One region of the Paenibacillus sp. 2KB_22 genome, then DNA from elsewhere that is predicted to be linked to it. Evidence: riboswitches for the same ligand, from Rfam matches in the RefSeq annotation. Region 1 holds a riboswitch; each other region holds the start of a gene.

Region 1 (3,146 bases):
TTGTTAAACCAATCCTCCGCTCCTTTAATGGATGCGGTAATTCTAGCGTTAGCAGGTCTCGTTTTCAGGAATTTAACAATCGTTACACTCTCTCCAGCTGTCAGTGATGGTACTTCGTAGATTCTTGCGCTCGCTGGTTTAAGAGAACCAGAATCATGTTGTTGTCCCCATGCTGTCAGCTTGCCGCCCGAAACGACTTGTGTATTTAGAATCGCCTCTACACCTTTGGCAACTGAATTTTTACTGCGATTAGCAAGTGTACTGTCGATAAACGAGAAATCACCTTTGCGTGTTGCTACTTCATCGAGCATGATCATTACATTAATCATTGCATCGTCATTGTAGGTAATATGCTTGTGATATCCGGAGCTTTGGTAGACTTGTGGCCACCCTCCGTTTGAATACTGCATATTGATCAAAAAGTTGATTCCTTTGATTGCAGCTGTGGAGTAGCGTGGATCATTCGTCTTTTTAAATTCCTTCGCCAATCTTCTAATTTCTGAGTATGTAGCCTTGTTGTCAATCGTGGACTTCGCCCACTCTCCACTTGTTTGTTTATAATCTTTTCTCCAACCTCCATCCGACAGTTGGTTCTTCAAAATATCTGAAATACTCGCTGTAGTACCCGATGCATCAGCAGCAGATACCGTCCCTACAGGGAGAACTGCAATTCCAACTGTTGAGAACACCATGGCGCATGCCAGGACAAAAGTAACTATTTTCTTTGCTTTCAAATGTAACACTCTCCCATGTTCATTGTAATAACATCCACAATTCTACCTTACCTATAAGACCAGTCCTCAACCTCCTTAATTTGAATATATAACACAATAAAATCAATTTTCATCCAATATGTGGATTGGATAATCAGATAATATGCAAAAAATCGATTATTGTCAATATATGCAACTTAATGAATATAATCTCTTAAATACTACATAACGGAATAGTTCTTTTAACTCATGACAAACCTATTTATTTATCCAAATTCGTCTCAAACGAATCAATAATGACGTTTTTGTCATGAATGATACCCAAACTTGATCCCTTCTTTCATGGAAAAACGTTAATTCCGCTAACATTGAGGTATTACGAAGGGGTTTAAAAGGGTTTGACAATTACGCATTTATGCAATATAGTTTCAAATAGTTACAAAAACTTAATTATTCATTTGCCGAGTTTCAGATTTGAAAACGGGGGAACCATTTTGGGTGAATTATTCTTATACATAGGAAATATAGGGAACCTTCTACCGAACCCTTAGCTAACTCCGTAGGCATCGAAGGGAGAACATTGATTTTGAAAAAACTGATTATCTCCATTTTTGGAGCGGCTGTACTATTTACATCCGGGGCAACAAGCACAGAGGCAAGCAGTATTAACTCCGTAGTGAACAACATGACAGGTATACCTTACAAGTGGGGTGGCACGACTCTGGCCGGCTTCGACTGTTCCGGGTTTATGAGATATATTTTCAACAAATACAGCATTGAATTGCCACGTACTTCGCAACAGCAAGCCAAAGCAGGTACTCCGGTAGCCAAGAGCAATGTTCGGACAGGTGATCTGGTGTTCTTTAATACAACAGGCAAAGGCATTTCACATACAGGTGTGTATATTGGCGGTGGACAATTCGCTCACGCTTCGAGCAGTAAAGGTGTAAGCATCACTAAGTTATCGAATCCATACTTCAATGACCGCTACGTGACAGCACGTCGGGTAACTGGACAGTTTATGTATGATAAAATGTTGGGTAAAATGTAGGTATGATATAGAAAGAGGAGGCTCCGGATTAACCCGGAACCTCCTCTTTTGTTTGGCTTGCTCTTTATGAGAACAGTCCTTGGACTACCTCCATCTACAATTAATGCAGCGCCTTCTGCACTCGCATCGCGCCCTGAGACAGGGCATGTCCGCCTCCTACAGCTCCGGCCACGGCTACGGTCTCCATGATCTCCTGATCTGTAGCGCCCTTGGCACGGGCTTCTTCTACATGGTAGAAGGTACATACCTCATTATTGGCAAACAATCCAATGCCGAGCGCAATTAGCTGTTTTGTCTTGGCATCAATCACGCCAGGTTGGAAACATTCTCCTGTAAACTCATGATACGACTTCACCACACCTGGCAGCACATCGCTTAATGCTCCAATCTGATCCTTATAGGCATGAACTTTATCATTCATCAATGTCATGGCTTGTAGCACACCCTCTCGGCTATAGTTACAGAACTTTCTCACTGTACCTATCTTCTCTCCCGAGTGAGTCAATTATGCCAAGAAATCATGGTAATTCCAAACATTTATACGCCCATACTTCTGACATAATGATCGTTGTTACTCACCAAGTGGACTCTGGCGCGGTTCGCTGAACAACTGATATCGGTATCCGCGATCCAACTTGACGACACGTCGATTCTGACGACGGATAAGTACCTGCTCGCCATCCCAGGCAACTACAATCCCGGTTACATCGTTAGATTCCAGTTCGTCCCGTACTACTCTGACTTTCTCACCTGACAGACGCAGGGCGTCCAATTCTGTATCACTAATCATGTTCATGGCTCCTATATTCCAAATTTATTTATTTACAAAAAGAGACCTAAATGAAAAGTCATTTAGGTCTCACGTGACTGTATTGGACTGTCATGTCATTCGAAATTATGTCCCGACTGAAAGTTACCGCTGCGCGTGCTCTTTGCTGTCGTTCTTCTCGAACCAAAAATCAAGCACTTTGGCGGACATCACACGTTCTTCAAGGTACTCCACTTGATGCGGTGTAAATTGTTCTTTCCAAGAGAAGGACAACTCTTCGCACAAGCCTACAATCGTCAGTAATTCTGACCAGGCAACATAGCGTTTGTACCAGAAAAATTGAGGATGTTCAATCATATAGGGATAAAGGTCATCGAATTCCGTATGTTTACAATCCAGGGCACGTTCAAAATGAACTTTCGATTCCGCCAGCTTATCATTAAAGAATTGTTCTGTTGCCGGTTGGTTCCCCATGGTGTTGCCTCCTCTCCCTAACATAACCCCATTATAAATGAAATTCGCGGTCATGCAAAGGCATAGTTCAAAAAATAGGCCCTATTCCTTTAAAATGTCACATTTCGTTATCGTCAAATTGTACCGTTCCATCGTTCAG
Region 2 (3,146 bases), on a different contig from region 1:
AACTGACACTGGGACAGTTACGTCAAAAATATGCCGATACGTTCAAAACCAATGGTCCTTCAACGAAACAGGTTGCGCTGACATTTGATGATGTGCCCGATCCACGGTTTACTCCACAAGTGTTGGATTTGCTGAAAAAGTATAAAGTCAGAGCTACATTTTTCATCGTTGGTAGTCGTGCTGAGAAGCACCCCGATTTGGTAAAAAGGATTGTTAAGGAAGGGCACATTGTTGGCAATCACAGCTACAATCATCCAGAGTTCAGTAAGCTGTCGATGAATGCCTTCCGCAAACAAATTTTACATACCGGGGATATCATTCGCCATATAGCGGGATATACGCCCAAGATGATCCGACCTCCGTATGGAGACATTAATGAAGAACAGCTGAAATGGGCTGCCAGACAACATTATAGTATTGTGAACTGGAACGTTGACTCCCTGGACTGGAAAGGTCTTCCCAAGGAAAAGGTGAAAGATAACATTTTATCTGCCGTAAAACCTGGCTCCATCGTTCTGCAACATGCAGGAGGCGGTGTAGGATCCAATCTGAATGGCACGATTGAGGCTTTGCCTGAAATTATTGAGGAACTGCGTAACCGGGGGTATGAACTGGTTACCTTGGACGAAATGCTGGGATTACCGAAGGCCAAAGAATAGAATAACCGTCTCAGGAAATTATGAACATATTAAAAGGGTGCTGTTCAATCGCAAGTTAGCGACTGGCAGACACCCTGTTTGAATTCATTTTAGATGTAATTTACGCTCTACTTCAGAATGTACAACTCGATGTCCTGAAAACCAAATGTGCTTACCGACTGCTTGCTACCAGGGATGAAGATATCAATTCTGTGACCCTTGATTGCACTGCCCACGTCACGTGCTGTGGCTACAAAAGCCTGTTTTGGCAATCCTGGATGGCTGTGACCCGTTACCAGTACTTTGGTTCCAAGTGGAATCACACTTGGATCAACTGCAATCGTACCCAGTTCAAGGTCATTCCCGAAATAATCGACCGCACCCCATCCTCCATTTTCAGACGGATCTGCAGAGTATGCCGTTGCTTTCACGTTCACAGCTTTACTGTAATCGAATGTTTTCCCCCAGGCTTGAACCACTTTGTTATCTGTGTTAACATCCAAGCTTGCTGCGGTAACCGTTTTGGCTTGGGTCTTGCTCTCCGTCGCCGCGGCAGCTACATTGTTTGCCTTACCGGGAATCGTAATTTTCAAACCACCATAAATGTTGTAAGGCGAAATGTCGTTGTTTGCTTTAACTAACGTGTTAATTGCTACTCCGTATTGTTTCGATAAGGTGTAGAAGGTATCCCCCTCTTTGGCCACATGAACTGAATCGGCGTGAGCCGGAACGGCTTGAATGAGCATTGCTGTTGTCATTAATGCTACTGCTGTTTTGGCTATACGTTTCTTGTTAATCATGGTCTTCCTCCCTCATTGTGCCTGCGAAGTTAGTTGTCGGATTCGGATGAGGAGCCCACCCTATAGGTTCATCATTACATTTGAAACGATATGTACCCCTAATTCACCCCAAGCAGTGTGCTGTAGATCTTCCCCCTGCACAATCTGCATCGTTACATCCCCCGCACTCCCTGTCCGGAAGTTTCGGCAGAGTTCAATATATCACAATTTTGTAACCTGAACTTGTAGTAATTCTTACCAAATGGTTTTAACATGTGTAAGCACGTGTAAGAATACTGTATGCTCTAAAAGTGTCTGGCGAGATATTCCCTATATATTTGGTAACAGAATAGTTACTTTTTTGAATTCCATATATAATTATTTTCAAACAAAAAATAGCGTCACCGACTCGAGGTCAGTAACGCTATTTAATCACTTCATTTAGAGTACTTTCGCAAGAAAATCACGTGTACGTGAATTTTTCGGTGCTCCAAACACCTCATCAGGTGTTCCCTCTTCCACAATAACCCCGCCATCCATGAACAGGATTCGATCTCCCACTTCACGTGCAAAACCCATCTCATGTGTTACGATGACCATAGTCATACCGCCTTCTGCAAGACGTTTCATGACATCCAGTACCTCACCGACCATCTCGGGGTCCAATGCCGACGTAGGCTCGTCAAACAGCATGACATGAGGCTGCATGGCCAATGCTCTAGCAATGGCGATCCGCTGCTTCTGTCCACCGGACAGCTGATTCGGGAATGTATCTTTTTTATCATACAAACCCACGGTGTTAAGCAGATCAGCAGCAATTTTTTCCGCTTCCAGAGTGGATTGTTTCTTCACTTTAATCGGAGCGATCGTGATGTTTTGCTCTACCGTTTTGTGTGGGAACAGGTTGAAATGCTGAAACACCATACCCATTTTCTCCCGAGTTGCGTTAATGTTGTGCTTGGGGTCCGTGATTGACACGCCTTCAAAATCAATCTCTCCCGAGGTAGGCTGTTCCAGCAGGTTCAAACAACGTAAGAATGTACTTTTACCTGAACCGGAAGGACCGATGACCACTACAACCTCACCTTTGCCAATCGTCACGTTGATACCTTTAAGCACATCGTTATTTCCATAAGATTTGTGTAATTGTCTAACGTCTATCACTTGCACTCAACTTCCTTTCCAGTCGTCCCAGCAGCTTGGACAAAATGAACGTCATTACAAAGTAGATGGCTGCTGCAATCAAAAATGGACTCAAGCCTTGGTACGTAATGTTTTTGACCACACTTGCCTGATACATAATATCCACCATACCGATAACCGAGATAATGGAGGATTCTTTGATGATAGTTATGAATTCATTACCGATCGCTGGTAATACAGCTTTGAAGGCTTGTGGCAATATGATATATCTCATCGCGGCGCCTCTTCCCATCCCTAATGAACGCGCTGCCTCCAACTGACCACGATCCACACCTTGGATACCTGCACGGAAAATCTCAGCCAGATAGGCACCACTATTGATTGAAAGTGTAATGATACCTGCCTGAAGTGCCGTGAAGTTAATGCCAAAGCTCAGGGAAAAACCATAGTAAATAATCATCAATTGTACCAGCATCGGTGTGCCACGGATCACTTCAACGTAAGCTGTACCGATCCAGCGCAAGATTGCAGCGTCATGCAAACGGAACAAACAGATGATCAATCCAATAATTACCCCGAAGATAAC
Region 3 (3,146 bases), on a different contig from region 1:
TTACGTGAGTTGTCAGAAGTCTCTGACATTGTCCGTTCCATCAGCGGGCTTCACCGAGGGAAACATCATTTGTATTACCCGCAAAACAAGGTGGATGCGATTATTCACGAATTACCGTCACATATACGCCCCTATTTCTTGTAATCGTGTGGGTATAATCCAATGAAGAATTTCGATATCAAAAGACTTTCTAAAAGAGATATTTTTCATGATACAGTAATCTGCTTTAATGGGGAGTATATGTAGATCGACATAATTTTGTAAATGCAAGTAGGTAAAAATGGCACATTCAGCAATATGTAGATCAGATTATCCGTATATCTTCTATATATTGTAGTTGTGATGAAACAAACGTAATGATGTAATACACAGATGACTCAAAATGTTTTATGTATGAGTCAATGAAATATTGAGATTCACAAATTGGATTTTCAAAAGAAGAAAGTCGTTATTCGACATGAAGGGAGAAATAAACATGATGCTGTTCGACACACACACACATCTGGATGCACCACAATTCGACGAGGACCGCGAGGACATGATTCAGCGTGCTGTGGATGCAGGAGTTGGTCGCATGATCAACATTGGCTTTAACCGGGAGACGATTCCAACCACAATGAAACTTGCTGAAACGTATGACTTTATATATGCAGCTGTAGGGTGGCATCCCGTAGATGCGATCACGATGCAGGAGAGTGATCTGGAGTGGATTGCATCTTTATGCAAGCATGAAAAAGTGGTAGCCATCGGTGAGATTGGATTGGATTATCATTGGGATACTTCTCCGAAGGAAGTACAACATCGCGTATTACGACAACAAATTGCTTTGGCGCGTGAAGTGAACATGCCGATTGTCATCCATAATCGGGATGCACATGAGGATATCATACGAATTTTGCGTGAAGAGAAAGCGGGCGAAGTTGGTGGTGTGATGCACTCGTTCTCGGGAAGCTGGGAAACAGCGAAAAGTTGTCTCGATATGGGTTTCCATCTCTCCTTCGGAGGACCGATCACATTCAAAAATGCAAAGCAACCCAAAGAGGTGCTGGAGAAGGTTCCTATGGACCGGTTTTTCATCGAAACTGATGCTCCATATTTGACACCTCACCCTTATCGTGGGAAACGAAATGAGACAGCGCATGTACGTCTGGTTGCAGAGGCAGCTGCGGAAATTAAAGGCATTTTGGTGGAGGAAATTGCTGCAATAACAACCAAAAATGCCATGGAACGATTTGGAATTCGTTAAAAAAACGAGCAAATGAGGTGAAAAAGGCAGGTAAGCGGAGTTAATTTGCTCTTTGATCCAAATAAATCAAGAATATTACAATATTTTAACCAAATATTCAGAAAAACGTACTTGATCAACGCTTTACAACATGCATCAAAACAGGATATCATCTTTTCAGTGAATTGTTGTGCGGAAAATTGGACAGATGTTCGGGGGATGAACAAAGGGACACTTTCCGATGAAACAACATTACTTTCATGAATCAGTCTCGCTGAGTCTCCGTTAACGGAGAGCGGGGGAACCAATAGGGCTTAAACATCGGTGTATTTGGCCGATGCGCAACGTTCGCTGACCCAAAAGCAGCGAAGGGAACTGCGAAGCCGTATTTGATTTCTTCTTTGGGTCTCGGGGTGAATTCAAGGGCGTCCGCCATGAGCGGGTGACCCAAGATAGGGCGGCTCTCTTTCGCCCGAACCCGACAGCTAACCTCGCAAGCGGAAAAAGAGAGGCAACCTCGTGCATGAATTTCCGATATTCAAAATCATTCGGAAGCCACGAAAGAGTTCCTCTTACACTCTTTCTTTGGCTTTTTTGTTTTTGAATAAAAGAAATGTTGTCATCATACGGTAGGTATTCAGGAGGATGACATCATGTTGCGAAGATTGATTCATGGTGCAGAACCGATCAGTTGGTCGATCTGTGTTCTGTAGAAAATTTGGTATAGTCACGTCAAAGACATCATGCGTTACTTTAGACGGCGAGGCTATGAAGGAGGACGGAGAAGTGGGCACATTCCAACCAGAAGAGACCCATGAGTCACGATCATCCAGTAAGTCTTTCGCGTTGCGGTGGAAGCATGAGAACATGCGTCAAATGGCATTGATCGCGATTTTCTCAATTGCGCTTACAATCATGATCTTGTTAGTCGTTTACGGTCAGGCCGGGAAACAAATTTCACTGGTTATTGATGGCAAAGCTCAGGTGGTAGAGACTCGTACAGGAATGCTTCAGGAAATGCTGGAGGAGCAGTCGATCACAGTCAGCCCTCACGATAAGGTATCCATGTCCATGAACGGGGCGATTACAGATGGAGACCGAATTGTTATTGAGCGGGCCGTTCCAGTTAACATTACGGCAGACGGAGACACCAAGACTCTGTATACAACGGATTCATCGGTAGAAGATGCAATTCAAAAATCAGGTATTCAAGTTGAAAGTAATGATAAAGTGTATCCGGCGCTTGGAACTTCGATCAAAGCGGATATGAAGATTCGTGTAGTGCGCGTAACAAAGCGTACAGTGGATGTAGAACATCCGATCGCTTACAAAGTAATTAAAACGGCTGACCCTAGCTTGTACAAAGGGGATAACCGTGTCGTTGTGAACGGCAAAGAAGGCAAACTTGTACAGCACATCGAAAAGGTATTTCAGGATGGAGAATTGGTCTCCAAAAAAATGGTCGGCAAATCTGTCGCGAATAATCGTGTAGATAAAGTAATTGCTGTCGGCACCAAAGCAAAACCGGTCGTGAAAAAACCAGAGATTCAGACCGTATCGGCTCAGACTTCAACAACCAAGAAGGCTACAACAACGAACTCGAAGAAAACATCTGCCTCGGGCAGCAAAGTGATTACCGTATCCGGGACTTCTTTTAAATACTCCAAAGTACTTAAAAACGTATCCATGACGGCCTACTCTTCCGAAGAGCCTGGCATTGGAACTAAAACAGCTTCTGGTACTCGTGTAACGGAAGGACGCACCATTGCGGTTGATCCCAAAGTCATTCCAATTGGCTGGTGGGTATATATCGAAGGTCTGGGCTTCCGACGTGCGGAAGATACAGGCGGTGCCATTAAAGGGAACAAAATTGATGTATATTATGACAGTGTGAAGCATGCCCTGAATTTTGGACGCAAGA
Region 4 (3,146 bases), on a different contig from region 1:
GCATGCAGCAGAGGCCTAATAAATGGCATAACAAAGAGGCTCTTAAGTTCCCAAAAGGGGATTAAGGGCCTCTTTGTTATGTGCATGCAGAGATTATTTCTTCTCTGACAGCCACATGGCGATATTGGCAATCTCTTCATCCTGCAGTTTGCCCTTGAAGGAAGGCATACCGCCTTTACCTTTGACAATTGTAGTATAGATCTTCTCCAGATCATCCTGGCTACCGATGTTTGCCAGAGCAGGTCCTACGCCACCTTGAAGCTGATCCCCGTGACAGGAGATACAATTGGCTTTGACCAATGCTTCAGCCTGTCCGGCATCCAATGTTACTTCCGGCATGGTGGGCTTGGCTTCTTCAGCCACTTCTTCTTTCCCTGGAAGCGTAAACATTAAAACAATAGCTAAAGCGCATGCTGCAAAAAATACTCCGCTCATGATCCATTTGTGCATCCCTTATGTCCCCTCCAGAATGAAAGATCATCTAACCTGAAACTATCCATATCATTATAACGGAACCTGTACTGACATCATAGCATTTTGTGGGAAATTTTTGAACTAATCACATAACAAGGCGCAAATTAGGTTGTTTTGCAATGGATTTTAATCACGAGGCCCTTCATAAACCATACAGTGAAAGGGCTTTAAGCCGCTCGGGGTCTGTCGTTCGTATGTATCCTGAGTGACAAATCCACTTTTCAGATAGACTTGAATGGCACGAGCATTCCAAGTGAGCACTTCCAGATCAATCTCATTCATCGGATTTCGGCGAATGGCTTCCTGTACAAGGGCCGTGACAAAAGCTGTCCCTTGACCCTGACCACACAGCTCTGGATGCATGCCGAGGCCAATCCGAGTTACCCCTTGAAGTGGGAAGTATTGAGCAAATCCACATATACGATCGTTCTGATCCAGGACGGTCGCATATTGCTCTTGCCGCAACTGCGCATCTCCGAATTCCACTTCCAGTGCTTTCATCTGCTCCCAGGGGAGCCAGCTGTAGATATTATAAGGCGGATCATACTGCCAACTGCAGATGAGCTCCGCATGTTCTTCTCGCATGGGTACAACGTGAAAAGTCACAGGGGCTTCCTTCATACACTTGCATGCTCCTTTCCTTGAAACAGAACTCTTTGTCCACTCTACAAAAGAGCAGTTCATTTAGCAAGTCACCCTTACCAGAAAAAAAATGAAACAAAAGTTCTGTTAATTTCGTTTATATTATAACAGGATGGGTAAAAACATCATAAGGGCACGGACGAACGAACGCAAAATGAGCCTGTTGATGTCGCAGGATAGCCCCGAGGGTAACTTGCAACATGAATCAGGATGGAAGCACAAAAAAACCGCCGGATACATTCCTGCGGAGAATGTACCGGGCGGTTCTGTTATGCTTCTTGCTTCGTTCCAGTATGGTTAATGGTTACAGCATCATGTTGCTCAGCTTGTCCCTAGTCAAGGGCCAGTGATTCATATGCGTCCGTGCTCATAATCCGTTTAGCGCCAACATAACGATTGGCCCAGTAGTTTTCACTCAATGCACTGATCGTAACGCCTTTGGAAGAAGAGGAGTGTGCGAACTTTCCATCCCCTACAAAGATTCCTACATGTGATACGCCTTTACCTGTTGTATTAAAGAATACCAGATCGCCAGCTCTCATTTCCATGCGGGATACGGAATCGCCCATGTCGAATTGGGAACTGGATTGGCGTGCCAAATCAATACCCAATTTGTCGAATACATACCGTGTAAATCCGGAGCAGTCAAAGCCGTTAAGCGTTGTTCCCCCACTTTTGTATGTAGTTCCCATTGCTGAATCAATTACTTTATCCATTTTTGAATCTGCGAATGCGCTACCTGCACCAAGCGATAATGCGAATGTGATGCTAAGTACAGCTGCGGTTAATTTCTTCTTGAACAAGAGATATTCCCCTTCCAACGCCTGCGAGGTTAGCTTAAGGATTCGGTTGAAGGTCCCCTATGATCCCTCTGTAGCAAGATCAATTCACCCATAACTGGTTCCCCCGCTTCCCAGGTGCCAGGAATTTGGCTATGCTAGTTATGCACCTGCGAAATCAAGAAATGACGATTTAATTTTAAGTAGTTACAAATATGAATGTAAAGATTACAAAGTTGTTACTAAAAACTCACTGCGATTATTGTAACAGAGGAGTACGGCTTTGGCAACGTTTAGCAACAAATTTAGCAAAAAAAACCTCGACCTTTGACGGGGAAAGGTTGAGGTTTGCCTATTTATAAGTACATATTAGGCCATGAGTTTAACATGTGATGGTAACAATTTTTAAACTATGTGCTCTCACCTTTGGATATTTTGGACTGCCATAATCGGAAATGGCTGCATATTTTCCACAGATTCAATAGACATCTGGCAAGTGGATACGTCTGTTGTAGTATAAGTCCGGTAAGTCCCGTTAATAACCATGAGGCTGAAGTGAATGCCCCAAAGACGAGCAGGTGGACTCCGCCCAGCAGGAGTGCAATGCCGATAACGGCGATGAGATGACGCAGTGCAATCCAGAGTGCTTTGAGGGTGCCGTGAGCTCCGCCTTCTCCTTCTGGTGCCGACACACCGAACTGCATGTAGAGGATGACATGGTGGATGATCCAACCATATACAATCCAGGCAGCAACATAAGGTATACCAGGCAAAAGTAATTGAAGGGAATGAAATCCGTCCATGAGAATCGAGTAGAGCTTTGGTATGAGCCAGTATGCGGGTAAAAGTATCAATAATGTACGTATGGTGTGCAGCAGCAGCATCGGTTTCCACAGTTTTTTGATTCCCCGGACGAATGGGATGCGCTCTTCTGTAGAATTAAAGTGCTGAAGTGAGTAGAGCAGCCCTGCCTGAATGAGGGGGCTGATCAACATGCGAACCAGCAGCATGCCCCCCAGGATCCATAGATAACGATGAACCTCCGGATGGGTAGACAAGTTAAGTTGACTTTCCATTTTGAACAAAAGTGTACTTAGCTCCCCAGCATCAGAATCTGGATAGCGCAGGAGTAGTGGGACGACTGCCGATTGTACCATTCGATAGAAGAAATATCCCCAAATGAGTTGATAAAGAAATAAGAGTGCGGCAATGAACATATGCTGACGGACGAGAAACCAGCCTTCACGTATT

What was found. A riboswitch is a leader RNA that binds a small molecule or an ion and turns the genes downstream of it on or off. The one in region 1 is predicted to bind cyclic di-AMP.
Region 2: another riboswitch for cyclic di-AMP. It lies ahead of AB4111_RS12640 (3D domain-containing protein); the one in region 1 lies ahead of AB4111_RS06105 (C40 family peptidase).
Region 3: another riboswitch for cyclic di-AMP. It lies ahead of AB4111_RS29840 (ubiquitin-like domain-containing protein); the one in region 1 lies ahead of AB4111_RS06105 (C40 family peptidase).
Region 4: another riboswitch for cyclic di-AMP. It lies ahead of AB4111_RS30445 (C40 family peptidase); the one in region 1 lies ahead of AB4111_RS06105 (C40 family peptidase).

What each region holds. Positions count from the first base shown of each region.
Region 1 is NZ_JBFRHG010000001.1:1,437,181-1,440,326, forward strand. It holds gene pelA (pectate lyase) at 1-734, opposite strand, end outside; cyclic di-AMP (ydaO/yuaA leader) riboswitch at 1,163-1,294, shown strand; gene AB4111_RS06105 (C40 family peptidase) at 1,300-1,764, shown strand; gene AB4111_RS06110 (carboxymuconolactone decarboxylase family protein) at 1,865-2,194, opposite strand; gene AB4111_RS06115 (hypothetical protein) at 2,336-2,554, opposite strand; gene AB4111_RS06120 (hypothetical protein) at 2,678-3,007, opposite strand; gene AB4111_RS06125 (xanthine phosphoribosyltransferase) at 3,105-3,146, opposite strand, start outside.
Region 2 is NZ_JBFRHG010000002.1:386,425-389,570, forward strand. It holds gene AB4111_RS12635 (polysaccharide deacetylase family protein) at 1-659, shown strand, start outside; gene AB4111_RS12640 (3D domain-containing protein) at 767-1,438, opposite strand; cyclic di-AMP (ydaO/yuaA leader) riboswitch at 1,441-1,637, opposite strand; gene AB4111_RS12645 (amino acid ABC transporter ATP-binding protein) at 1,859-2,581, opposite strand; gene AB4111_RS12650 (ABC transporter substrate-binding protein/permease) at 2,568-3,146, opposite strand, start outside.
Region 3 is NZ_JBFRHG010000011.1:51,631-54,776, reverse strand. It holds gene AB4111_RS29850 (HD domain-containing protein) at 1-144, shown strand, start outside; gene AB4111_RS29845 (TatD family hydrolase) at 476-1,246, shown strand; cyclic di-AMP (ydaO/yuaA leader) riboswitch at 1,488-1,741, shown strand; gene AB4111_RS29840 (ubiquitin-like domain-containing protein) at 2,012-3,146, shown strand, end outside.
Region 4 is NZ_JBFRHG010000013.1:17,714-20,859, forward strand. It holds gene rbsK (ribokinase) at 1-19, shown strand, start outside; gene AB4111_RS30435 (c-type cytochrome) at 94-450, opposite strand; gene AB4111_RS30440 (GNAT family N-acetyltransferase) at 601-1,095, opposite strand; gene AB4111_RS30445 (C40 family peptidase) at 1,449-1,919, opposite strand; cyclic di-AMP (ydaO/yuaA leader) riboswitch at 1,923-2,060, opposite strand; gene AB4111_RS30450 (hypothetical protein) at 2,306-3,146, opposite strand, start outside.